2 regions of the Caballeronia sp. LZ003 genome follow, and region 1 is predicted to be linked to the other one. Evidence: predicted binding sites of a transcription regulator. Region 1 holds the regulator's gene; the other holds the start of a gene.
The links. Region 1 encodes FliA, which starts transcription of late flagellar genes. Its sites were predicted from a motif close to CTAAAGTTTNNNNNNNNNNNGCCGNTA; they were not measured.
Positions count from the first base shown of each region.

Region 2: the regulator FliA is predicted to act here: its motif matches at 3,209-3,235, upstream of motA (flagellar motor stator protein MotA).

Region 1 covers NZ_JARUXJ010000001.1:3,082,875-3,095,055, forward strand. Annotated here, with positions in the region: gene QCE79_RS14030 (GMC family oxidoreductase) at 1-887, shown strand, start outside; gene QCE79_RS14035 (hypothetical protein) at 884-1,297, shown strand; gene QCE79_RS14040 (SDR family oxidoreductase) at 1,323-2,069, shown strand; gene QCE79_RS14045 (transketolase) at 2,082-2,951, shown strand; gene QCE79_RS14050 (transketolase C-terminal domain-containing protein) at 2,961-3,941, shown strand; gene QCE79_RS14055 (DegT/DnrJ/EryC1/StrS family aminotransferase) at 4,093-5,247, opposite strand; gene QCE79_RS14060 (glycosyltransferase) at 5,540-7,786, shown strand; gene QCE79_RS14065 (aromatic ring-hydroxylating dioxygenase subunit alpha) at 7,790-8,815, opposite strand; gene QCE79_RS14070 (GGDEF domain-containing protein) at 9,018-10,112, shown strand; gene QCE79_RS14075 (RNA polymerase sigma factor FliA) at 10,207-10,938, opposite strand; gene QCE79_RS14080 (MinD/ParA family protein) at 10,957-11,877, opposite strand; gene flhF (flagellar biosynthesis protein FlhF) at 11,870-12,181, opposite strand, start outside.
Region 2 covers NZ_JARUXJ010000004.1:903,801-915,981, forward strand. Annotated here, with positions in the region: gene QCE79_RS28220 (Nramp family divalent metal transporter) at 1-1,162, shown strand, start outside; gene motB (flagellar motor protein MotB) at 1,230-2,210, opposite strand; gene motA (flagellar motor stator protein MotA) at 2,244-3,113, opposite strand; gene QCE79_RS28235 (helix-turn-helix transcriptional regulator) at 3,368-4,249, shown strand; gene QCE79_RS28240 (hypothetical protein) at 4,313-4,585, shown strand; gene QCE79_RS28245 (hypothetical protein) at 4,806-4,973, opposite strand; gene QCE79_RS28250 (MFS transporter) at 5,080-6,537, opposite strand; gene QCE79_RS28255 (MFS transporter) at 6,660-7,970, opposite strand; gene QCE79_RS28260 (response regulator transcription factor) at 8,472-9,215, shown strand; gene QCE79_RS28265 (dihydrodipicolinate synthase family protein) at 9,329-10,234, opposite strand; gene QCE79_RS28270 (4-hydroxyproline epimerase) at 10,448-11,398, shown strand; gene QCE79_RS28275 (FAD-dependent oxidoreductase) at 11,404-12,181, shown strand, end outside.

The DNA of each region.
Region 1 (12,181 bases):
GCATCGATGCGCGCGTGGTTGTACTCGCGGCAAGCGGAATCGGCACGCCGCGCTTGTTGCTAAACTCGAAGTCGAGCGCGTTTCCAGACGGACTCTTGAACGACAACGGCCTGGTCGGACGCAACCTCATGTTGCATCCGCTCGCTTACACCGAAGGCGTATTTGAGCAAGACTTGCAGTCCAGTTTCGGTCCGCACGGCGCGTGCATTCTGAGCCAGCAATTCTACGAAACGTCTCGCGAGCGCGACTTTGCGCGGGGCTATACCATGCAGGTGCTGCGCGGCGCACCTCCCGCCGAAACCGCCGTGTCCGGCCACTACATGCGGCAGCTGCCTCTGGGCCCTGGCCATCACGCGCGCTTTGCGAAGCTTTACAACCACACCGTGGGCATCGCCGCGATCGCCGAAGATCTGCCCGACGTCGAGAACCGAATCGAACTCGACTATGACCATCTTGATTCGAGCGGCATGCCGGGCGTGCAAGTTCATTACCGGCTTGGCGAGAACACGAAGCGCATGCTTACTCATGCCATCGATATGAGCAAGCAGGTATTTGCCGCGGCCGGCGCGAAGGTAATTTCATCGTTTGCACCGGTGCGCCACACTGGCTGGCACTTGATGGGCACCGCGCGAATGGGCGACGACCCGGCGACCTCGGTAGTCAACCGGAATGGTCAGGCGCACGCGGTGAGGAATCTGTTCGTCGTCGACAGCAGCGTGTTCGTCACATCTGGCGGCGTGAATCCGGTCGCGACCGCGCAGGCGATCACGCTCATGGCGACCGACTGGCTTGCGCGGAATCTCGATGCTGTTGCCGGAACGCCGTTGCATGCACGCGCGCCCGCAAAGCCGTGCGAGCCACAACCCGCATCCCTTATCACGTCATGATCGATCTCGTACTCGACACAATGCTGCCCGGCGATGCAGCCCTCGGCCTGCCGCCTGCCTCGCGAGTGGATTTTGAAGGCTATTTGCTGCGTCATCGTGCAACGGCGCAGTCCGACGCCTTTCTCGCCGTGCTCGTCCGAGTCGCGCGTGAACGTGTCGGCGCGCCGTTCGAAGCGCTCGACGCGACGCAGCGCCTAACCGCGATAAACGCCTGCAAGCTCGCCGACGTGCGCGCGTTCTCGGCGTTCGTCACGCACGCGCTGCGCGCCTACTACACGGATCGCACGGTGCTCGCCTGCATCGGCGCGGGCGCGGCGCCGCCGTTTCCCGAGGGAAATCCGCTAGGCGACGACGACTGGACGCTTCTCGAACCGGTCTATGAGCGCGGACCCATCTGGCGCGACATCTGAACCATTGGAAACATTAGGACAAGGCATGCTGTTAAAGGACAAAGTTGCGGTGGTGACGGGCGCGAACCGTGGCATCGGCGACGCGATCGTGCGCACGTTTGCCGCGCAAGGGGCGCGCGTCATCGCGTGCGTGCGCGACCCGCAGACGCCTGCGCATGCCGCTTGGCTTGCGTCGCTTGCCGACGATGGCCACGTAGAGGTGCAAAGCGTGCCCCTCGAACTTGCCGACGAAGCCTCGGTGAAAGCGGCCGTCAAGGCGATCATGGCGCTCACGCCGCGCGTCGACGTGCTCGTGAACAACGCCGGCACCGCGAGCGGCGGGCTGATGCAGATGACGACCATGGCCGAGTTGCGACGCGTTTTCGATGTGAACTTCTTTGGTCAGGTACTGCTGACCCAAGGCCTTTCGCGTTTGATGGCACGGCATAAGTCAGGCTCGATCATCAACCTGACATCGACGGCTGCGCTCATTGCCGATGCCGGGACGCTCGCGTACGGTACGAGCAAGGCGGCGTTCGCGCGCGCGACCGAAAGCATGGCCACAGAACTTGGCGCGTCGGGCATTCGCGTCAATGCCATCGCGCCCGGCCCGACCCGTACCGACATGTTTGAACAGATGACGCCGGCCGCGCGCGAGCGGATCGTCGAATCGTCAGCGCTCAAGCGAGCGGGCGAGTCGCAGGACGTCGCCAATGTCGCGTTGTTCCTCGCATCGGAGTTATCCGCGTTCGTGAGCGGCCAGATTCTGCGGGTGGACGGCGGCATCGTCTGAACAGGAAATCACATGAACCACTACCCCGAAATCGAAAACATGGCGCGCCTGATGCGCCGCAAGATGCTCGACATTAGCCACCAATGCAATCTCAGTACGCATCTGGGCGGTGGCCTGTCGATGGTCGAGATCATGGCGACGCTCTATGCACGCGTGCTGTGTTACGACGCTCGCGATCCGCGCTGGCCGGAGCGTGACCGCTTCATACTTAGCAAGGGACATGGCGTGCTCGGCTACTTTCCCGCGTTGCTCGCGGCGGGCTTGATCGACGAGGCCACCTTCGCGACGTTCCAGACCAACGGCAGCGACCTCATAGCGCACCCGGTGATGAACCTGAAACTCGGTATCGAATCGTCGAACGGCAGTCTCGGGCAAGGCTTGTCGATGTCGGTCGGCATCGCGCTCGCCGCGAAGAAGCGCGGCAAGTCGTTCGGCACTTTCGTGCTGCTCGGCGACGGCGAATGCAACGAAGGCTCGGTATGGGAAGCGTCGATGTCGGCGGCGCAGCTCGGTCTCGACAACCTCACCGCGGTCGTCGACTATAACCGGCTGCAAAGCGACGGCGACGCGCGTCAGATCATCGACTTCGGCGATCTCGCCGCACGCTGGCGCAGCTTTGGCTGGGACGTCATCGAAGTCGACGGCCACGACATCGCCCAGCTCGTCGCCGCGTTCGAGGCACCGCGCGTGCGAGCCAAGCCGCGCGTGCTGGTCGCAAACACAGTGAAGGGCAAGGGCATCTCGTTCATGGAGCATAACAACGAGTGGCATCACAATCGCCTCACGCGAGCGAGCTATGAACTGGCGCTTGCCGACCTGGAAGCGCGGGAAGCACCGCAATCGCAGACCATTTGCACGCCGGACTTTGGCGTGGCGGTTTAAGGGAGCATCATGCTGGAAATCAACGCAAGTAACGCGCGCCAGTGGTCGCGCCTCGGGTCGCGCGGGATGTTCGGTCAGGCCGTTCTCGCGCTCGGCGAGCGTTATCCCGATGTAATGGTGATGTCGGCGGATCTAGGTACTTCTTCCGGGCTCGATCGCTTTAAAAAGAGTTATCCGGACCGCTTTCTAAACGTCGGCATTGCGGAGCAGAACCTCGTCGGAATGGCGGCCGGACTCGCCAAGGAGGGCTATAACGTTTTTGCGACGTCGTTCGCACCGTTCATCTCGATGCGCGCCGCCGAACAGATCCGCATGAATCTCGGCTACATGGAGATGAACGTGAAGGCAGTGGCAATAGGCAGCGGCGTTTCCATGGGCCTGCTCGGCAACTCGCACTACGGCATCGAGGACGCCGCCGTGATGCGCGCGATTCCCAACATGACGGTCGTGTGTCCCGCCGATTGCGCGGAGATCGTCAAGACGGTGGAAGCCGCCGCGCAATTCACGGGGCCAATGTATATCCGCCTGACGGGCGCGGTGAACAATCCGCCCGTGTACACGAAAGACTACGAGTTCAGAATCGGCCGCGCGATCACGCTGCGCGAGGGCGCCGACGTGACGATCATCGCGAATGGATCGATGGTGCATGAGTCGCTTTTAGCGGCGAAGCTGCTCGAAGAACAGGGCATCGCGGCGGGCGTCATCAACATGCATACGATCAAACCACTCGATACGGGCGCCGTGGACACGGCCTGCGCACGCTCCGGGCTGATCGTGACCGTGGAGGAGCATTCCATCATCGGCGGCTTGGGTAGCGCGGTTGCGGAATACAAGGCGGCATTGCGTCGTGCCCCGCCGCAACTCATCATCGGTTTGCCGGACAGCTTCGACAAGGCGGGCGATTATCGCTGGCTGCTCGAAAAGCACGGGCTCGTCGCCGAAAAGATCGCGCAACGTATCCGCGCGTTCATGGACGCTGCCAACGACTGAGTAGGCTGTCGCGCTATCCAGTGAATGGAGGCGCGGCATCTCGTGATCATTCTGACTCGCGCAAGCGCTATGCGAAAAAAAACGCGGGCCGCTCAAGAACGGTCCGCGTTTGCTTTTTAGGGAAGGCTTCATATTCGAACAAGCGCGACACTTACCCCGCGTTCGCCTCGATAAGCGCGACGATACGCGCCTGCTGTTCGTCCGTGAGCGTCGGGAAGATCGGCAGGCACATGACCTTGCTGGCGGCATCGGCCGCGACAGGCAGGTTGGCGCGCGGCGCCGATGACAGACCACGGTACATCGGAAAATCGGAAATCAGCGGGAAGAAATAGCGGCGCACCATGATGTCCTGCGCGCGGAACGCTTCAAACAATTCATCGCGGGAAAGCGGATATTCGTTCTCCACGAGAATCGGAAAGTACGAGTTGTTCGATTCCTGATCGACGCACACGGGCAACAAACGGATGCCGCGCACGCGTTCGAGCCGCTCGGCGTACCGTGATGCGACCGCGCGCCGCCGTGCGAGCGCATCGTCGATATGCTGGAGCTGCAGCATGCCGAACGCCGAATTGACCTCGCTCATCTTGCCGTTGATGCCAGGCGCCACGACCGTGGTTTCGTCGACGAAACCGAAGTTCTTCAGCCGGTCGATGCGCAGCTTGGTCTTCGCATCAGGGCTGATGACCGCGCCGCCTTCGAAGGTGTTAAAGACCTTGGTCGCATGGAAGCTGAGCACGGACAGGTCGCCCGCACGCAGAATGCTGCCCGCTTCAGTGCGTACGCCGAACGCGTGCGCGGCATCGTAGATGACTTTAAGGTTGTACATGTCGGCGATGCGCTGGATCGCTTCGACATCGCACGGATGGCCATAGCAATGTACGGGCAGGATGGCCGTGGTTTCCTTCGTGATGGCCGCTTCGATTTTCGCGGGATCGAGATTCAGCGTGACCGGATCGACATCCACGAAAACAGGCTTGATGCCGTTCCACAGCAACGAGTGCGCAGTCGCGACGAACGAATAAGGCGTCGTGATCACTTCACCGGTGATGCGCAGCGCCTGCAGCGCGGTAACGAGCGCGAGCGTGCCGTTGCTGAAGAGCGAGAGATGCGGCACATCGAGGTACTTGCAAAGCGCCTGTTCGAGTTGCTGATGGAACGGGCCACCGTTTGTCAGCACCTTGCTTTCCCAGATCTGCTCCAGATACGGCAGAAACTGCTCCAGAGGCGGCAGATGCGGCTGGGTGACGTAGATGCGTTCATGCTGCTGCAGGGCGAGGATGGCTTCGTGGGGCAGGCTGGCATTCATGATGGCGCTCGTAAATTCGTGGTCTCGTGGTCTTGTGTCGGATGCGCGCCTGTCCAGTTGGCCGGCGTCTCGAATGCCGACGCGGTCAGACGAGTTTGCAAATTATGTTGCGCGAGACCGGCCGTTAAAGCGCCGAAGTAATGCCCAAACATCCACCTGTTCGCGTGAATGAACCAGCAGCTTTCAAACGAAACTTCATGCTCGGCAAACCGGGGCATTCAAGTCGGCCACGGCGCCATCAAGCCGCCGAATCGGGCAAGTGTAAGCACAAAGAAACGCAGGGTTCCGCCACATGAACATGGCCAGCATTCCCCCTTCGCGCAAGGGTCATCCGTACTACATCATGGCCCCGGCTTATCGGGAAACCTCGGCGGGTATCGTCGTCATGCACACGCTTTGCGACGTGCTAAATCGCGACGGTTATGAGGCGTATATTGCCGGCACGCCAGTGGTGAACCCAGCATTCGACACCCCGCTTCTCACGCCGGAAGTGCAGACCTTGCACCGGGCGCAGGGTCGCACGCCCATTGCGATCTACCCGGAAGTCGTGTCCGGCAATCCGCTCAATGCCGAAGTGTGCGTGCGCTACATCCTCAACCGCATCGGCTTCATCAACGGCAAGCCGCTCAACGAGGGCAAAGACGACCTGTTCTTTTACTACTCGGAGAATTTTCTCGGCGACGCGAAGAAAAGCGACGTCGATTTTCTGTTTCTCCCGGTGCTCGATACGGAGTTGTTCAGACCCGACCCGACGCGCAAAAAGGACAAGACCTTTGTCTTCCAATATCGTTATCCGCTGGACAAGATCGACTTTTCGCTACTTCCAGCCGGAACCGAATTGCTTTCGATGGCGAATCCAGTAACGCTGCCCGAACTGGCCAAGAAGCTTCAGGGCGGGCGCGTGTTGTACTCGTACGAGCTTTCGTCCGTCTGCCCTGAAGCGATGATGTGCGGCTGCCCGGTCATCTTCCTGCCCGACGGCGGCCTGAAGGAAGTGCCCGATCAGTTCGCGTTCGGCGCAAATGGCTCTGCGATGGCCACCGAAAAGAACGGCTTCGCACGGGCCGTTGCCACCGTGGACACGGTTTATCCAACCGTGCTTGCCATGAGCCGTGTGTTCCGAGCCCAGCTTCCCGTGTTCCTGGAGAAGACTCAGCATGCGGCACGCAAAGCGAACCTGCGTCGAGACGCCGCGTCCGTGGCACCATCTTCGCACGCGTCGGCAATGCAGCCGCCCAGGCCGCGTATCGCCGTGCTGACGATGGAGCCCGTTGCGCATCGCGCGACCACCGTGCGCGTCGCCAAACCGTTCGAATTGCTGGCCGATCAGTGGGAACTCAGCTGGCCGGTTCAGGACAACGCAGGCGTGCTCGGTCCCTTCAACATGCTTCTGATGCAGCGACGTTTTCCGATCTCGATTCCGCAGCAACAGCTAGATCAATTGTTCTCGACGGGCAAGCCGGTCGTCTACGAGACGGACGAACTGATGCATGATCTTCCCGCCGATCATCCCTTGCACTTCCTAAGCCGGCAGACCGCGCAGAAGACCGAGTACGTCATGCGCCGCGCCAGTGCACTCGTCGTGTCGACGCCCGCACTCGCGCATGCGCTGCGGGCGTACAACGCCAATATTCATGTGCTGCCGACGAGCGTCGACTTCGACCGCTTCTACAGTCCGGTACGTACGCATGGTGGCAAGGTACGTATTGGCCTAATGGGTTCGGCCATGAAGCCGTGCAATTTTGCCTTGATCGAACCGGCGCTGAATGAGATTCGCGCGCGCTTTGCAGGCGTTGTGCAGTTCGTCTTCGTCGGCGCGCTGCCGCCCGATGACTGGATGGGCCACGAAGACGTCACCATGACGGGCACGTCCGCGACGTACGCCGCGCATGCCGTGGCGTTACAGCAGCTCGAACTCGATCTCGCGCTCATGCCGCTGGCGGCATCGGCAACTATAGATGGCGCACCACGCATGGAGTGGCTGGAATACTCGGCGGCGGGCGTGGCGACGGTCGGCAGCGATCATTCCGCCTACAACGAACTGGTGACAAACCGCTGCTCGGGGTTGTGCGTAGAGGCGGAATCGACCGAGAGCTGGATCGATGCAATCGCGCGTCTCATCGACAATCCCGCACAACGACGCGGATTGGCCCGCACCGCGCAGGCTATCGTGTACAAGAGCGGTTCGGTGCAGTCCCAACTGTCGCGCTATCACGAGGTTTTTCTGCGCTGCCTGGGTCTCAATCCGGGCAAGACCTCCGTCACCGCGCCGGAACGGATTCCAGCCGTGTTGATCCTTGACGCGCAGGGCGACGCGCAAAAGGTTCAGCACAGCCTGAAGCTACATGCGAACAGCCCGCACAAGGATCATATGGTCGTCGTGCTGACTACACAGCAAGGCGCTCTGCCCGAATGGGGCGACGATCTGCGTTATCTGCACGCAACGGCGAGTGAATTCTGCGGCGCCATGGAGCAGATCTGCGGGCACGACGAATTTGACTGGAAGGTGGTCACCGAAGCAGGCGTCGCGCTGCTCTAAGGTTCATGGCGGGAGCGTGGCGCAATACGCACGTTCCCGCTTCTTCCACGCGCTCGTCGTCCCCCACCCAAACCCCATTCCCGCCAACCATCTCCGATACGCCACCGACATCCGGTCGCACTTCTGATGCAACTCCGCATCGAGCGCGAGCGGCAGCAGCTTCGGCCATTGCGACTCCACGATCGGCGTGTCCTGCAGCAGAATCTCCATGTTGAAGTCGTACAGCTCCTCGTCGCTGTGCGAAGTCTCGTCTTCGTGAATGGAAACGAGCCACGCGCGGGTCTCGGTCTGCGTCACGGGCGACGCCACCAGCATGATATGCAGTGCGCCCATTGCCCCCGACGCCATCTTCGTGAGCTTCGCAACCAGCGGCCGCTTCACGCGATAAACGTAATCCATCATCGCGCCGCCCTGCCCCGGCAATCCCGCCGGCTGCCAGAAACGGCACTGGCGCGCTTCGAGTCCGTCGGCGCTTTCCACGACTTCATAGTCCGGCACTTCGGTATGCGCATCCTCGCCGAGAATGCCCACGTGCACGAACGAAAAGTGCGCCATGTCCAGGAAGTTTTCGACGACACGCGGCGCGGACGACTTCACCGTCTGCGGCGCAAGGTTGATGCGCCGTCCGCCCGGAATGGCGGCTTCGGGAAAGAAATCGAGCGCATGCGCGGGCTCGCCGAAGCACATCCACACGACGCCGTATTTCTCCCCGGCGACGAACGCGGTGGCGCACGCGCGTTTCGAAGGCCGAAGCGACGGATTCGACGGAATCAGCACGCACTGACCAAGCGTGTCGTAGCGCCAGCCGTGATACGGACACGCGAGCTGATCGTTCGTCACCGTGCCCAGCGATAGTTGCGCGCCGCGATGCGGACAGTAGTCACGCCAGACATGCGCCACGCCTTCGGCATCGCGCCAGACGACGATGCGCTCATCCGCGACGATGAACGCTCGCGTCGAACCCGCCGGCACGTCATCGCCATTACAGACCGCCAGCCATTCGCCAGCGAGAGAAAAGTCGTCGCTCATAGCACTGAAGCATCCGCAGAAAACGCCGTTAATCATCTGTCCGAGATGCGTTCTTACACGATTCACAGCAGCTTGGCAAAACGTTGCAAAATACCAGTCGTCGGAGACGAACATCGCGACGGGGCCGCAATAAGACAAAGCGCGACAGCAAAGACACGCGCAAAAGACCATAACAGCAAGAAATCACCACCAGGGGTTCAGTATGGAGCAGGCGCATCAACCGGCACGCCGGGCCTATGCCTTCGCATGGTCCGGCAACCGGAATCCCGAACGCGAGCAAGCCATGCTGCGTATCGGGATGGGAGCGGCAGTTCTGCTGGCTTATGCGGTGTATGCGTGGCGGCACCCTTCGGCCAACGCGTCGCTGATCACGCGGTTGATCGCGCTCTACGTGTCCTACGGTGCAATCACACTATTGCTCGTCAGCCGGATGATGGCGCTGTCCAACGTCCGGCTCGTCATCACCACTATCCTCGATCAGGCGTTGCTCGGCGCCATGCTCTTTCTCTGCGGCACGCTCGCCTTGCCGCTGCTGTGGGTGGTGTTCTGGTTTCTGATCGGCTCGGGATGCCGCTACGGCAAGCGCACGCTCGCCATTTCGTGCGCGATGGCGCTCGTCGCGATCGTCGCGCTGGCGTTGTGGCAACCGTGGTGGGTGGCAAACCGCGCCGCCGCGCTCGGGCTCGCGCTGAGCGTGCTGGGCGCGTCGGTGTATCTGAGCGTGCTGGTCGACAGGCTTGGCAGCGCGAATCGCGTGCTGGCGCGGCAGGCATCGACAGACCCGCTCACGGGCCTCTATAACCGTTACGCGCTCGAACAAACCGTGAATCGCGCGATGTCCGCGCCCGAAGCCGCCGACGCGAGTACCAGCGCACTGCTACTGATCGACCTCGACGGCTTCAAGGGCGTGAACGATACCTACGGTCACGCAGTCGGCGACGTGCTGTTGCAGTCGTTCGCGCAATTGCTTGCACGGCGCATGCGCAAGACCGACACCATCGCGCGGCTGGGCGGCGACGAGTTCGTCGTGCTCGCGCGCAACATGCGCGATCGCAGCGCGGTGCTCACGCTCACCGATGGCATCCATTCGGCGCTCGCCGACCTCACGCTGGTGCAGGAGCGCCCAGTGAGCGTATCGGCGAGTATCGGCGCCTGCTTGCTGTCGAGCGCGGCGGAAGCGCATGACGCCGATATCACCGCCGTGCTGAGAGCCGCGGATCGCGCGATGTATCGCGCAAAGAGTCTCGGCGAAGGCAAGACGGTGTTCGCCGAGGCGCGCGACTTCGAGATGCATTGAGCCCATCCGCGCGCATTCGAGCGCCTTTGCGAAGGCAAAAGCAAAAAGCGCGCGGCCCCGGTTCGGGGCTTCGCGCGCCTCTACAACTCGGAACTCAAGCCTCGACGCTAGTCCACGACTGTTCCCGCAGCTTCGCACGCAAACGCGCCACGGCCTGGCTATGCAACTGGCACACGCGCGACTCGCTCACTTCCATCACCGCGCCGATTTCGCGCAGGTTGAGGCCCTTCTCGTAGTACAAGCTCATGAGCAGCTTCTCGCGCTCCGGCAACTTGTCGATGGCTTCGATCAGCGCGCCGCGCAGACTGTCGTCCAGAAGCGCCGACAGCGGGTCCGAACGATCGACGCAGTAACGGTCGAGGAACGGCTCGTCGTCCGCCGAGCGGTCGAAGTCTTCGTAATAGATCAACTGGCTGCCGTGCAAGTCCTGCAGCATCGACTGATACTCGTCGAGCGGCATCTTCATGTGCTCGGCGACTTCGGTCTCGCTGGCCGAACGGCCAAGGTTCTGTTCCACCTTGTGTACCGCCGACTCCACTTCGCGCGATGTCTTGCGCATGCTGCGTGGCAACCAGTCATTGGCGCGCAACTCGTCGAGCATGGCGCCGCGAATACGCTGACTTGCGTAGGTTTCGAACTGGGCGCCCTGATCTTCCTTGTAGCGGCTAGCCGCATCGAGGAGGCCAATCATGCCGGCCTGGATCAGATCGTCGAGATCGACGCTCGCCGGCATCTTGGCGACGAGCTGGAGTCCGAGGCGGCGAACGAGCGGCGCATATTTCGTAAGCACGTCGGACTGCGAGAGTTTGCCTTGGGCGTTATACATCCTGTTCACCTTTCAATATCACATCGACGCCGTGCTGCTCATTGCATGATCAGAAAACGCCGCCGCTCGGTGCGCCGCTTTCCGTCCGCTTTCACCAGACTCGCCAACCGGAATGTGCGCGTCGTACTGGCTCGCTTCGTCGCCGCGCGAAAACGGCGCGGGACGCATCGGCCAGTGCAGCAGCTCGGCTGCGATGTAGCGGTAGTCGCGCGCCGCGGCCGTAGCCGGAAACGCTTCCACCGCACACCGAGAGAGCTCCCTCGCCCGAGCGACGCGCGCATCCTCGGACACATACCCTGCCTGCACGAGCGAAACGGCCAGATAACGGCTCGCGACACCCGAGAGGTTGTCGAACGCGATCGCTGCATCGGCTGCGTCCTGCACGTGATTCATCAGCACGCGGAACTGGCCGATCGCGTGGGCGTAGTGCAAGCGCTTCATGCACGCATACGCCTCGGTGATCGCCGACGCGGCTACCCGCGTCACTATCAGAAAGTCATGCGCCTGCGCCGCGAGCGACGAGAGCGCGCCATTACGATCGAGTTGCGCATCGATCAGCACGATATCCGCGGGGCCGTCGAGCAGCGCGCGTGCTTGCGCCGCGTCGTGGCTGATACGTTCATCGCGCGGTGCGGCGATCAGCGAAAAACCCATCGGCGTGCGCACCGCGACATCCTGCAGTTCGCGACGGCCGGACATCACCGCCGAGAGCGCGCCCGCGCCATCCACACCCGCCATGCGGCTGACCGAGCCCGCGTTATGCCGCTCGTCGATGACGAGCACATCCTTGCCATGCACGGACAACGCCGCGCCGAGGTTCACTACCGCCGACGTGCAACCGATGCCCGCCGGTCCGCCCACTACAGCCACCACGCGAGAACTGGCGCGCGTCAGCAGCCTTCTCAGGCCTTCAGCCTGATCGAGCACGAACTTATCCAAAATGGACTCCATGCAGTTCGGTCGTGGCGCGTGCGGACAGTGCGGACAGAAGCGCCGGCACATCGTCGTCTTGCGGCACGAAAGGCGAGCCATCGCGCGGAATGCAGAACGCGCTCTTGATGAGGAAACGCTTGGTTGCGACGTACAAGTTCTCCGGCACCTTCTGACCGGTCGATACGTAATGCACCGGCAGCTTGTAGCGGATGACCGTATCGAGCACGCTGCCGAGGTTGGTCGCCTCGTCGAGCTTGGTCAGAATGCAGCCCGCGAGCGGCGGCTGGTCCGGCGCACTCTTGTAGGCCTG
Region 2 (12,181 bases), on a different contig from region 1:
TATCGAAGCCGGATCGCGCTATGGCTACGACCTGCTTTTCGTGGTCGTGCTTTCGAGCCTTGCGGCGATGGTGCTGCAATGTCTGTCGATGCGCCTCGGCATTGTCACCGGACGCGATCTCGCGCAGCTATCACGCGAACGCTACGCAAAGCCCGTCGCTCATGCGCAATGGGCGCTCGCCGAACTCTCGATCATCGCGTGCGATCTCGCCGAAGTGCTCGGCGGTGCGCTCGCGTTTCACTTGCTATTCGGCTGCTCGCTGATGTGGGGCGTGATCTTCACCGCGTTCGATACGCTCATCGTGCTCGGTCTCAAGGGCAAGAACTTTCGCGATCTCGAAGCCATCATGCTGGGTTTGATTGCGACCATCGGGCTTGGTTATATTGTCGAGCTCGTGCTCGTGAAGCCGCATTGGGCTTCGGTCGCCGCAGGTCTCGTGCCTTCGATCAGCCTCTTCTCGCAGCGCGAGCCGCTGTATCTCGCCATCGGCATTCTCGGGGCAACCGTGATGCCGCATAACCTCTATCTGCATTCGTCGATCGTGCAAACGCGCGTGGTTCAGCGCGATAAGAAGAGCCTGGCGTCGGCGATCGGCTTGTCGCGCATCGACACTATCGTCGCGCTCGTGCTTGCGTTGCTCATCAACGCGGCAATTCTGATTCTCGCGGCATCGGCGTTTCATGCGACAGGGCATACCCAAGTCACCGAGATCGAAGATGCCTACAAGCTGCTGGCGCCTATCGTCGGCACCGGGCTGGCCGCGGTTCTATTCGCGGTGACGCTATTCGCTTCGGGACAAAGCTCGACGTTTACCGGCACCATCGCGGGCCAAGTCATCATGGAAGGCTTCCTGCACTTGAAGATTCCGTGCTATCAGCGGCGTTTCATCACGCGTGCGCTCGCGCTCGTGCCCGCGCTGATCGGCGTGTATGCGATGGGCAACGGCGCGGTCGGCAAGCTGCTGGTCGCGAGTCAGGTCGTGCTGAGCCTGCAATTACCGTTTGCATTGTGGCCGCTCATTCGCATGACGAGCGATCGGACGCTGATGGGCGAGTTCGCCAATGCCATGACCACGAAGCTGCTGGCGTGGCTCTTGTTCGTCGTGATCAGCGTGGCGAATGTGTGGCTCGTCGTGCAGACCGTGAGCGACTGGCTTTCCTGAGCGCACAAAAGAAAGCGCCATGCACGCGTGATTCGTGCATGGCGCATCTGTCGATGAAGGCTGGAGGTTACTTGACCACCGCTGCCGGTGCGGTCGATTTCGCCGCCACGGCCGCCGGAATCGCGGTTTCGGGAGGCAAGGTCTGATCCACCGTCGTGCGGCCGCCATCGCGGAAGAATGCCTGTTCCGCAGCCTTGTTCAGCACGAGAATACTGATACGGCGGTTGGTCGGTTCGTCGGCAACGTCCTTATTGAGCGGCAGTGCATCGGCGAGACCGCGCACCTGAAGAATCTTGCTTTCCTTCATGCCGCCGCTGACCAGCGCCCGGCGCGCGGAGTTGGCACGCTCGCTCGACAGCTCCCAGTTCGAGTAGCCCGTCTGATTGCCGGAATAGGGCACGGCGTCCGTGTGACCGGCGATAGACACGCGGTTATCGACGTCATTCAACGACGCGCCGATATTCGTGAGAATCGTCGTCACGTAGCTTTCGAGCTTGAAGCTGCCCGACGCGAACATGGGCCGCTTGAGCGAATCGACAATCTCGATACGCAAGCCTTCGCTCGTGATCGCGATCCGAATCTGATCCTTGAACGCTTTCAGTGCAGGCGTCTGTTCGATCAGCGCTTGCAGCTTCTGCTTCAGTTGCTGCAGGCGCTGCATGTCGTCCGCGGCGACGGCGGCACGCGCGATTTGTGGCGGCACTGGCTGCGTCTGGCTCTTCTTGCCTTCGCCGGGACGCGTGCTCGACAGATCGCGTCCGCCGCCTGGAATCACGCTCGTGTGCGCGGATGCGCCGCCGTCGTTGCCGAAGAGCGCGGAGAGCGGTGTGTTGAAGTAGTCCTCGATGCCTTCCTTGTCGTACTTCGACGTGGAGCCCAGCAGCCACATCAAGAGAAAGAAGGCCATCATCGCGGTGACGAAGTCGGCGTAAGCAATCTTCCATGCGCCGCCATGATGACCGTGTCCGTGCGCCTTCTTCTTGCGGCGCACGATGATGGTCGGCGCGAGCACGGATTGCAGCGGATCGCGTGAAGGTTTCTCAGCCATGAACGTGTTTTCCGGTAATGAGCGCGAGCGGCTTTAGGCGGACTTCGGCATCTTGGTGGCGCGCACGGCGTCGTCCAGTTCCTTGAAACTCGGACGGTCCGCCGTGAAGAGCACCTTGCGGCCGAACTCGACGGCGATGGTCGGCGCGTAGCCGTTCATCGACGCGAGCAACACGGACTTCACGCACTGGAACGGCTTGGCTTCGGCCGCGCCCTTTGCGTTGAGCAAGTCAGCGAGCGGTCCGAAGAAACCGTATGCGAGCAGAATGCCGAGGAAGGTTCCGACGAGCGCACCCGCGATCATCTCGCCGAGCACGGCGGGCGCGGCGCCGACCGAGCCCATGGTGTGCACCACGCCCATCACCGCCGCGACGATACCGAACGCCGGCAAGCCGTCCGCCATCTTCTGAATTGCGTTGCCGGCAATCGCGCTTTCGGTGTGATGCGTTTCGAGTTCTTCGTCCATCAGGTCCTGCATTTCCATCGCGTTGACGTTGCCTGCGGACATCATGCGCAGATAGTCGACGATGAATTCGAGCAGATGATGATCGTTCATCACGTGTTCGTACTTCTGGAACACGGGGCTGGCTTCGGGAGCATCGACGTCGGCTTCGAGCGCCATCATCCCTTCCTTGCGGGCCTTTTGCAGCAGCTCATAGAGCAGCGCGATCAGCGCAAGGTATTTCTCTTTCGTGTAGGCGCCGCCCTTAAAGGCCTTCGGCAGACCTTGCAAGGTCTTCTTGAGCGTTGCGGTCGGATTGGACACGACGAACGCGCCGATTGCCGCCCCGAAAATACACAGCAACTCGAACGGCTGAACCAGCGCCGCCAGATGCCCGCCGACGCCGATAAAACTCCCGATCACCGAACCGATGACCACTACCCAACCGATAATGACAAACATGATCTCTCCGCAAGAAGTCAGGGCGTCGCGAGCACTGCGAGCTCGACATGAGACACGCACGGCACGCGAAACTTTATTGGCTTGTTGATGGCTTTTAACGGCGCGGACCACCCGAGATTTAGGGTTACGCGCGCAAAGATTTCTGCGCAATGGTTTGCGAGGTAAATGTTACGACGGCATTCGACGCAACTTTGACCGGTCATTACGCGTCAGGTAATGGATCGCGGATGGACGAATCGACTAACATCGGCGGCATGAATTCGACTTTTGCGTTCGTTGCATCGAGTGTCGCGCCGCCCGCGACGGTCGGCGCGCTGTTGCGTGAATGGCGCCAGAAACGGCGCATGAGCCAGCTCGACCTGGCTGGCGATGCTGAGGTATCGACGCGTCATCTGAGTTTCATCGAATCAGGGCGATCGTTGCCGAGCCGCGAGATGCTCATGCGCCTGGCCGAGCAACTCGATGTGCCGCTGCGCGAGCGCAATACGCTTCTGATGGCGGCGGGTTATGCGCCGCTATATCGCGAACGCCCGTTCGCCGATCCGCAACTCGATGCCGCGCGCCGTGCCGTCGAACTCGTGCTCAAGGGACACGAGCCGTATCCGGCGTTGGCCGTCGATCGTCACTGGACGATGATTGCTGGCAACGCCGCCGTGTCGGCGCTGGTTGCGCTCGCGGCGGATGCGTCGCTAATCGCCCCGCCCGTGAACGTGCTGCGCTTGTCGCTGCATCCGCAAGGCTTGGCTCACGCAATCGAGAATTGGCACGAATGGCGCGCGCATCTACTGGCGCGTGTGCGTCGGCAGATCGAGGTTTCTGGAGACGCCACGCTCGCTGCGCTGCTCGTGGAACTCGAGGCTTATCCAACGCCGCCGCATGCCGGCAAGGCGAGGAGTGCCGAACTCGATCCCGTGGTCGTGCCGCTGCGCCTCTTGACGCCGCACGGCACACTGTCGTTTCTGAGCACGACGACGGTATTCGGCACGCCGGTGGACATCACGCTATCCGAGTTGGCGATCGAGGCCTTTTTTCCCGCCGACGAATTTACGGCTACTGCGCTCGCGGAGATGTCGTTGCGCTCACGGCCATCAGCTTACAAAATTGAACCTGACGACGCGGCGCGAATCAATGAATGAGCACGCGGCGTTTTAGCGAAGCGGCTAACCATGGCTTTTGTCCAACCAACGCGGAAGACAGCGATGATTCAAACATTCGAACAAGTAATCGGCGGGCAAAGCATGCAGTTCTGCGCGAGTATCGCGGACGGCGGCGGTCCCCGGCGCGTCATCATCAGCCGGGCGGATTCGGCGGAATCGCTCGTGATCGTGGAGGCGGGCGGCATTATCGGTGCCATCAAAGCGGAAGTCGAGGCGCCGGATACGTTCGTCGCGGATGCCGTGAAGCGGGCGCAGGAGGAAGGCTTGATCGAGCGCGCCCTGCAGACGGGTGCCGTGCAAACTACGAATTTGTAATTCTGGTTTAGACGGCAACAACGCCCGCGCGGCGATCTTCGGTCGCGCGGGCGTTGTGCTTTCTGTGTTTGGATGATAGTGCGAGCCACATAGCGCGCTGCTTAGGCTCTCGGCCTGCCGTCTCTGCGGTCAGTTAGGCGTGACCTCGACCGGCGCCGGCATTCAGCGGAGTCGCGCGATCCATTTCACGAAAGCAGCGCGGATCGAACAACGCGCGCCTTCAAAGGCGCGGCTGCCCATTCCTCGGATCGGCGGGAACGAGTGGCGTCGCTGAATCCGGGCCATCGGGCATGTCCGGATCGTCGGGGTTCGGCGCCGCGTCGGGGTCGAGCAGCTTGTCCGGGTCCGGTTCCATCGGCTCTTCGGGTGAGCGGGGCATCGTCGACATGATCAGGTGTTCTCCAGAGTATGCAGTTCGTGTGTGACCGGCACGGTTTCGTCGATGCCGGGCGTCCCTCATGCGTCTGCAACGCGCGTTCCCGAGTCTCGTCGCATTATTCCGTCGCCTGCCGTGCCGCGCTCATCGGGCGATTGCCACGCGCATCGCGCACGAGAAACCCGCTGAAGCAAGCGCAGACTAGAAGCGCGACGGATATGCCCGCCGACCAGCGCACCGCATCGACGATCTGCGCCGTTGCCGCGCCGCCTTCGCCATGTCCCGCGAGCGCGCCGAATGCCGCCACGCCGATTGCTCCCGCCGCCTGCCGCGCCGTATTCAGTACTGCGGACGCCGTGCCCGCGCGCTCCTGACCGACCGTGCCGAGAAGCGCGGTGGTCATTGCCGGAACCGCGACGCCCATGCCGGTTGGAATCAGGAGGAACGGCACGATGAGCGCGAGCGTGGGCGTGTGGGCATCGACGAAAACGAGCGCCGCGAAACCGGCGGCGTCGATGAGCGCGCCGGCGATCATCGGCGCACGCGAGCCGAAACGCGCGACGACCGGTCCGCTCGCCAGATTCGACAGCAGAAAGCCGCCCGTCAGCGGCAGAAAAGCGAGACCGGTCTGCAAGGGCGTATGTCCGAGCACGCGCTGCAAATACAGACTCAGCACGAACACCATCCCATAGTAGGTAAGATTCACGCCGATACCGAACACCACCGCCGCGCTGAAGGTGCGATCCTTGAAGAGCGCGAGCGGCAGCATCGGCGAACGTGTGCGGCCTTCGATCACGACGAACGACGCGCCCGCCAGCAACGCCAGCGCAACCCCGCCGAGCACGAGCGGATGCGTGAGTCCGAGCGGCCGCATCTCGATGACCGCGCCGACGAGCGCCGTGAGCGCGATCACGGCAAGCGCCTGACCGGGCAGGTCGATACCGCGCGCGCCGCGACCGCTTCCAGGTTGCGCGGGTGTTTCGAGCACCCACGCGAACGTCGCCGCTATGCCCGCCGCGCAGATCGGCACGTTCACCCAGAAGATGCTGCGCCAGCCGAACGCCGCGATCAGCACACCGCCGACGATCGGCCCGGCCGCGATCGAAATCGAGCCCGCAGCCGTCCACAGACCCACCGCGCGCGCCCGCAAACGCGGATCGTGACCGCAGGCTGCGTTGAGCAGCGCGAGCGAATTGGGCAGCATCGCCGCCGCGCCGATTCCTTGCAGCGCGCGGGCCGCGATCAACTGCGGGGCATCGCGCGAGAACGCGCACGCGAGCGACGCCAGCGCGAACAAGGCGAGCCCGCCCGCAAACAGCCGCCGCGCGCCGATGCGATCGCCGAGCGAGCCGGCGGAAAGCATCAGCGCGGAAAAGGCGAGCGCGTAGCTATCGATGGTCCATTGCAGACTCGCGACGTTCGCGTGCAGGTCGTGACCGATGCTCGCCAGCGCCACATTGACGATGGATACATCGAGTTGCGAGACGACGAAGCCGACGCTGGTGGCGGCAACGATGAGCACCTGACGCGCGCTCAGGCGCGCCGTTTTGGGATCGAGATCGAGGTTCGAGTTCATGCCCTCAATGCTAGACGCGGCGCGCGCTCGATGTTTCAGGCACGGGTGAAACGTGGCGGTTCAGGTCGCAAAAAGCGCACTCACGGGGAGTGCGCGTTGCGTGATCGGATCAGGCCCGCCGTTCAGGCCTCGACCGCCGCTTCCCGGATAAACAGCGTAGTCACCGCGCCCACCGCGCACAGCGCGCAGACGTAGATCACGGGTGCCATCGGACTGGATTTCATCATCAGCGAAACGACGATCGGCGTGAGTCCGCCGAAAACGGCATATGCGACGTTATACGAAAACGAAATGCCCGAAAAGCGAATGGCGGGCGGAAACGCTTTCACCATGACGAACGGAATTGCGCCGATCACGCCAACCGTGAAGCCCGCGCACGCGTACCACGGCAAGAGCACGGAAGTATCGAGCGAAATTTGCCGGAACAGCAGGTAATACGACACGCCGAGCGCAATCGCGCCGATCAAAATCGTCCTGCCCGCGCCGATGCGCCCCGCAATCGCGCCCGCCAGCACGCAACCGATGGTCAAGAACAGCGTCGCCACGCAATTGGCCGCGAGCACGGTCGCCGGCGCGATGTGGAATTGCTTCTGCAGAAGCGTCGGCGTCATCAGAATGACCACGACGATAGCCGCGGAAAGCATCCACGTGAGCAGCATCGACACGATCACGGCGCGGCCATGATCGCGCAGCACGGCTTTGAGCGGAATCTCGGCGGCAAGCGACTTGCGCTTTTGCAGTTCGGCGAACACGGGCGTTTCATGCAGCCAGCGTCGCAGATACACCGAGCACAGCCCGAACAATCCGCCGAGCAGGAACGGCAGACGCCACGCGAAGTCCGCGACTTGCGCCGGCACGAAGCTCTTGTTGATCGCGGTCGCGACCAGCGAACCGAGCAGAATCCCGGCCGTCAGTCCCGCCGTGAGCGTGCCGCACGCGTAGCCGACATGACGACTCGGCACGTGCTCCGACACGAAAACCCACGCGCCAGGCACTTCGCCGCCGACGGCCGCGCCTTGCATCACGCGAAAGAGGAGCAGCAGAACGGGCGCCATCATGCCAATCGAAGCGTAAGTGGGCAGCAGGCCCATCAGGAGCGTCGGCACCGACATCAGCAGCACGGAGAGCGTGAACATGCGCTTGCGGCCGAGCAGATCGCCGAAATGCGCCATGACGATACCGCCCAGCGGCCGGGCAAGATAACCCGCCGCGAAGATGCCGAAAGTCTGCAGTTGCCGCAGCCAGTCAGGAATCGTGGCGGGAAAGAACAGCTGGCCGATCACGGGCGCGAAGAACACGAAAATGATGAAGTCGTAGAACTCGAGAGCACCGCCAAGTGCGGCGAGGGTGAGCGTTTTATAGTCGCCGCGCGTGAGACGGCGGCCCGCGGCGCTCGTGGTGTCCGAGGCGCCGGGCAGAGGTGTTGCGTGCATCGAAAAAAGAACCCGTAAATGAAAAGAGCCGCGCACGTGTCGGGACGTGCCGCGCAAGAAGAGGCGTTGTCCTGCGGCTTTTCAAGACGCGCCGGGTGAGCGCGAATCAAGGACCGGATGATGAGCCCGACGGACGCGTTGTCGTATCGCGCCCGGCGGCCGCGCTGCGCGAACGACTCGGAGTCGCGCGGCAGCGTTCCTTTGCGAGGCATCGGTAAGAGCTCGCAAACGGGGACGTTCAAGCCAGACGCGCGATGTTACAGGATGAAAGGCCACCTCCGGCAGAACGGCCGATCTATTTTCGAGATGGTTGTGCATGCGACACGGTGTCGAAATCGTCACATGCGTTGACAAATTCGGATGAGTCCGATGGGAAAGGGAAACAGGTCTGCCCAGAATGCCGCCTGTATTTAACCGTCTCAGTCTGTAACGAGACGTCCTGCGGTGCCCGTTCGACAAGGCATCTGCTTATTGCCCCTCAGACTCATCAGGCCAGACCCTATGCGCGTCGCCGTTTTGCAAACCGACCCAAGTTATAGAAATCTCATCAGCGACGTCGTCAAGCGGCTTGGTCACGCGTGCGTGACCTTTGGCGACGGCCTTCAGTTGTCCAAGGCGCTCTCGCGTTCCACGGTCGATCTGCTCATTCTCGATTGGAATTCATCCGGTCTGTGCGGTCTCGACCTGCTCAAATCCGTGCGCTCCAGTTTCGGCGAGCGCGTGCCGGTCATGTTCGCCACGCCCGACGGCGCCGAACACAACGTCGTTTGCGCGTTGACGGCAGGCGCGGACGATTACGTCGTTTATCCGGTGCGCCCGGGCGAATTCGGCGCGCGCATCGAAGCGCTGATCCGCCGGGCGTATCCAACCACGTCGAGCGCTTGCCTCGAAGTCGGGCCGTATCGCTTCGACTCGCGTCAGCAAGCCGTCACGGTGCGCGGCCGTCCGGTGCAGTTGAGCGGCACGCAATTCCGCCTCGCCCAGTTGTTCTTCTCGAATATCGGTCGCGTGCTGTCGCGCGATCATATTTTCGCGATGGTCTGGGGTCGCGAGTTCCGCGAAACCACGCGCACTATCGACAGTCACGTGTCGCGTCTGCGTCTGGCGCTGGAAATCGAGCCGGTCAATCACTTCCGCCTGCAGCCGGTGTACAAGAGCGGTTATCGCCTGTTGCATCTGTATGGCGATGGCGAGGAAACCGGCGACGAGCGCGTCGAACCCGAGCATGCCCGTATTGCTGCTTAAGAGCACCAAGTAAAAATGCCGTCGCGAGACGGCATTTTTGCGTTTGCCTTGAAAGACTCACGCTTTCACATAATGGATTCCGTCGCGAGACGGCATCGCTGTGATCGGCGAAATTAGAACCGCGGCAATTCAGGCCGCGTTTCGATACTTCGCCGGATCAGCGCTTCGATCTCCTTGCGTTCGTCGCCGGCAAGCGGAAGTCGCGGCGGGCGTACCGGCTCCGTGCCAAGGCCGACGATCGTTTCCGCGAGCTTGATGTTCTGCACGAGCTTGTGCGACACGTCGAGCGCGAGCAGTGGCGCGAACCAGCGGTAAATCGCGCGCGCTTCCTCCATGCGTCCCGCCTGCAAAAGCTTGTAGATCGCCACGGTCTCGCGCGGAAAAGCGCACACGAGGCCAGCCACCCAACCGTGCGCGCCCATCAGCATGGCTTCCATCGCCAGATTGTCGACGCCGCAAAAGAGCGCATAGCGGTCGCCGACTTCGTTGATCAGGTCGGTGATGCGCCGTACGTCGCCGCTGGATTCCTTGATCGCCGCGAATTTGCTGTCTTCGGCCAGTTCCGCGAACATGCGCGGCGTGACATCGACGCCATACGCGAGCGGATTGTTGTAGACCATGATCGGCAGCGGACTTGCATCCGCGACCATGCGGAAATGGTTGAGCGTCTCGCGCCGATCCGACATATAGCGCAGACCCGGCAGCACCATGTAGCCCTTCGCGCCCCGGCTCGCCGCGCGCGCCGCCTGGCGGCAGCCGTCGAGCGTGCTGTTTTCCGCGATGGTCAGCAGTACCGGCACGCGTTCGCGCGCCGCGTCCACGGCGATATCGAGCACGTCGAGCTTTTCGTCGAGCGAAAGCGTCGAAGCTTCGCCGAGCGAGCCGCACACGATGATGCCGTCCACGCCAGCCTCGATCTGCGCTTCGATGTTCTTCTTCGTCCACGCGCTGTCTATGCTGAAATCGGCGTTGAACTTGGTGGTGACGGCGGGCATCACGCCTTCCCAGATATGCGACATGGCGGCTCTCCGAAAATGTTTGAACGCTGTGCAGTTTAAGCACGGCAAAACAAGGCGTCTTGCGCGTTTCGCGCGCGGCGCGTGCCGATTTCGGCACAGCGCGCGCGGGCTCCGGCGAGCGTCATCGGGCGAGGGCGGGTTATGCCGATATCGTCATCGAAATCGCGTAGCCGCTCCAAGACGCCTGCCGCGCGCATTTTTAGGATAGGCGGCATGAAAACCATCGACATCATCGATTCGCATACGGGCGGCGAGCCGACCCGCCTCGTCACCGCGGGTGGTCCGGACTTGGGCGACGGCACACTCGCGCAACGGCTGGAGACGTTTCGCACGCGTTTCGACGACTGGCGCCGCGCCATCGTCACCGAGCCGCGCGGCTCCGACGTCATGGTCGGCGCGCTTCTCTGCGCGCCCGACGACCCCACCGCGACTGCGGGCGTCGTCTTCTTCAACAACGTCGGCTATCTCGGCATGTGCGGGCACGGGACCATCGGGCTCGTGGCGTCGCTGGTACATGCGGGACGGATAGCGGCGGGGCGGCATCGCATCGATACGCCCGTCGGTCCCGTCGATGCCACGCTCAATCCGAACGGCAGCGTCAGCGTGCGCAATGTGCCGGCATACCGGCATCGGCGCGCGGTGACGGTGGATGTGCCCGGCTACGGTCCGCTCACGGGCGATGTCGCGTGGGGCGGCAACTGGTTTTTCCTCGTCGCGGACCACGGACGCACGCTCGACGGCGCGCGTATCGCGGAGTTGACGGCATTTTCCGATGCGATTCGCGAAGCGCTGCAGGCGCAGGGCATAACGGGCGCGGCGGGAGCGTACATCGACCATATCGAACTGTTCGCGGATTCGCCTTCGACGGGCATCGACAGCCGCAGCTTCGTGCTGTGCCCAGGCAGCGCGTACGACCGGTCGCCGTGCGGCACCGGCACGAGCGCGAAGCTCGCGTGTCTCGCGGCGGACGGATTGCTCGCGCCGGGCGAAATTTGGCGGCAGGAAAGCATCATCGGCAGCGTGTTCGAGGCGAGTTACGAGCACGCGCAAGGCGAGATCGTGCCGACGATCACCGGCTTTGCGCACGTCATGGGCGAAGGGCGGCTCGTGTTCGACGAGCGCGATCCGTTCGCGCGCGGCATTCCGGCGAGCGTTGCCGCGTGACGCACATGTCGGCGGATGTGATCGTCGTCGGCGCGGGCATCGTCGGCGCGGCGTGCGCGGCGGAACTGGCTGCGCGCGGGCTTGTGGTCGATGTCGTGGATGCGCGGGGTATCGGCGGCGGCGCGACGGCGGCGGGCATGGGGCATATCGTCGTGATGAACGATTCCGCCGCCGAATTCGCGCTGACCCGCGCGTCGCGCGACTTGTGGCTGGCGCTCGCGCCGCACTTGCGCGAACGCGACGCCTTCGTGCGATGCGGCACCGTCTGGGCCGCCGAAGACGACGAGGAACTCGACGCGGCGCAAACCATGCGCGATGCCTTCGCGGCAGGCGGCGTGCGCGCGCATTTGCTCGATGCGACCGGCTTGCGCGAGGCGGAGCCATCGCTGAGTCACGCGCTGCGAGGCGGCGTTCTCGTCGATGACGACGCCATCGTCTATGCGCCTGCAGCCGCGCAATGGCTGCTGACGCGCTCCGAAGGCGCCGCGCGCATTCGCGTCGTCACCGGCTGCGCGGTCGCTGGCGTCGCCGCGACCGACAGCGCCGCGAGCATCACGCTTCGCGGCGGCGAACGGCGTCACGCGGCGCATGTGGTCGTCGCCAACGGGATCGCGGCGGCGGAGTTGGTCGATGGCGTGTCACTCGAAGCCAAGAAGGGACATCTGCTGATCACGGATCGTTATCCGGGCACGATCGGGCATCAGGTGGCGGAACTCGGGTATATCAAGAGCGCGCATCACGCGCGCGGCGTGTCGGTGGCGTTCAACGCGCAGCCGCGGCCGA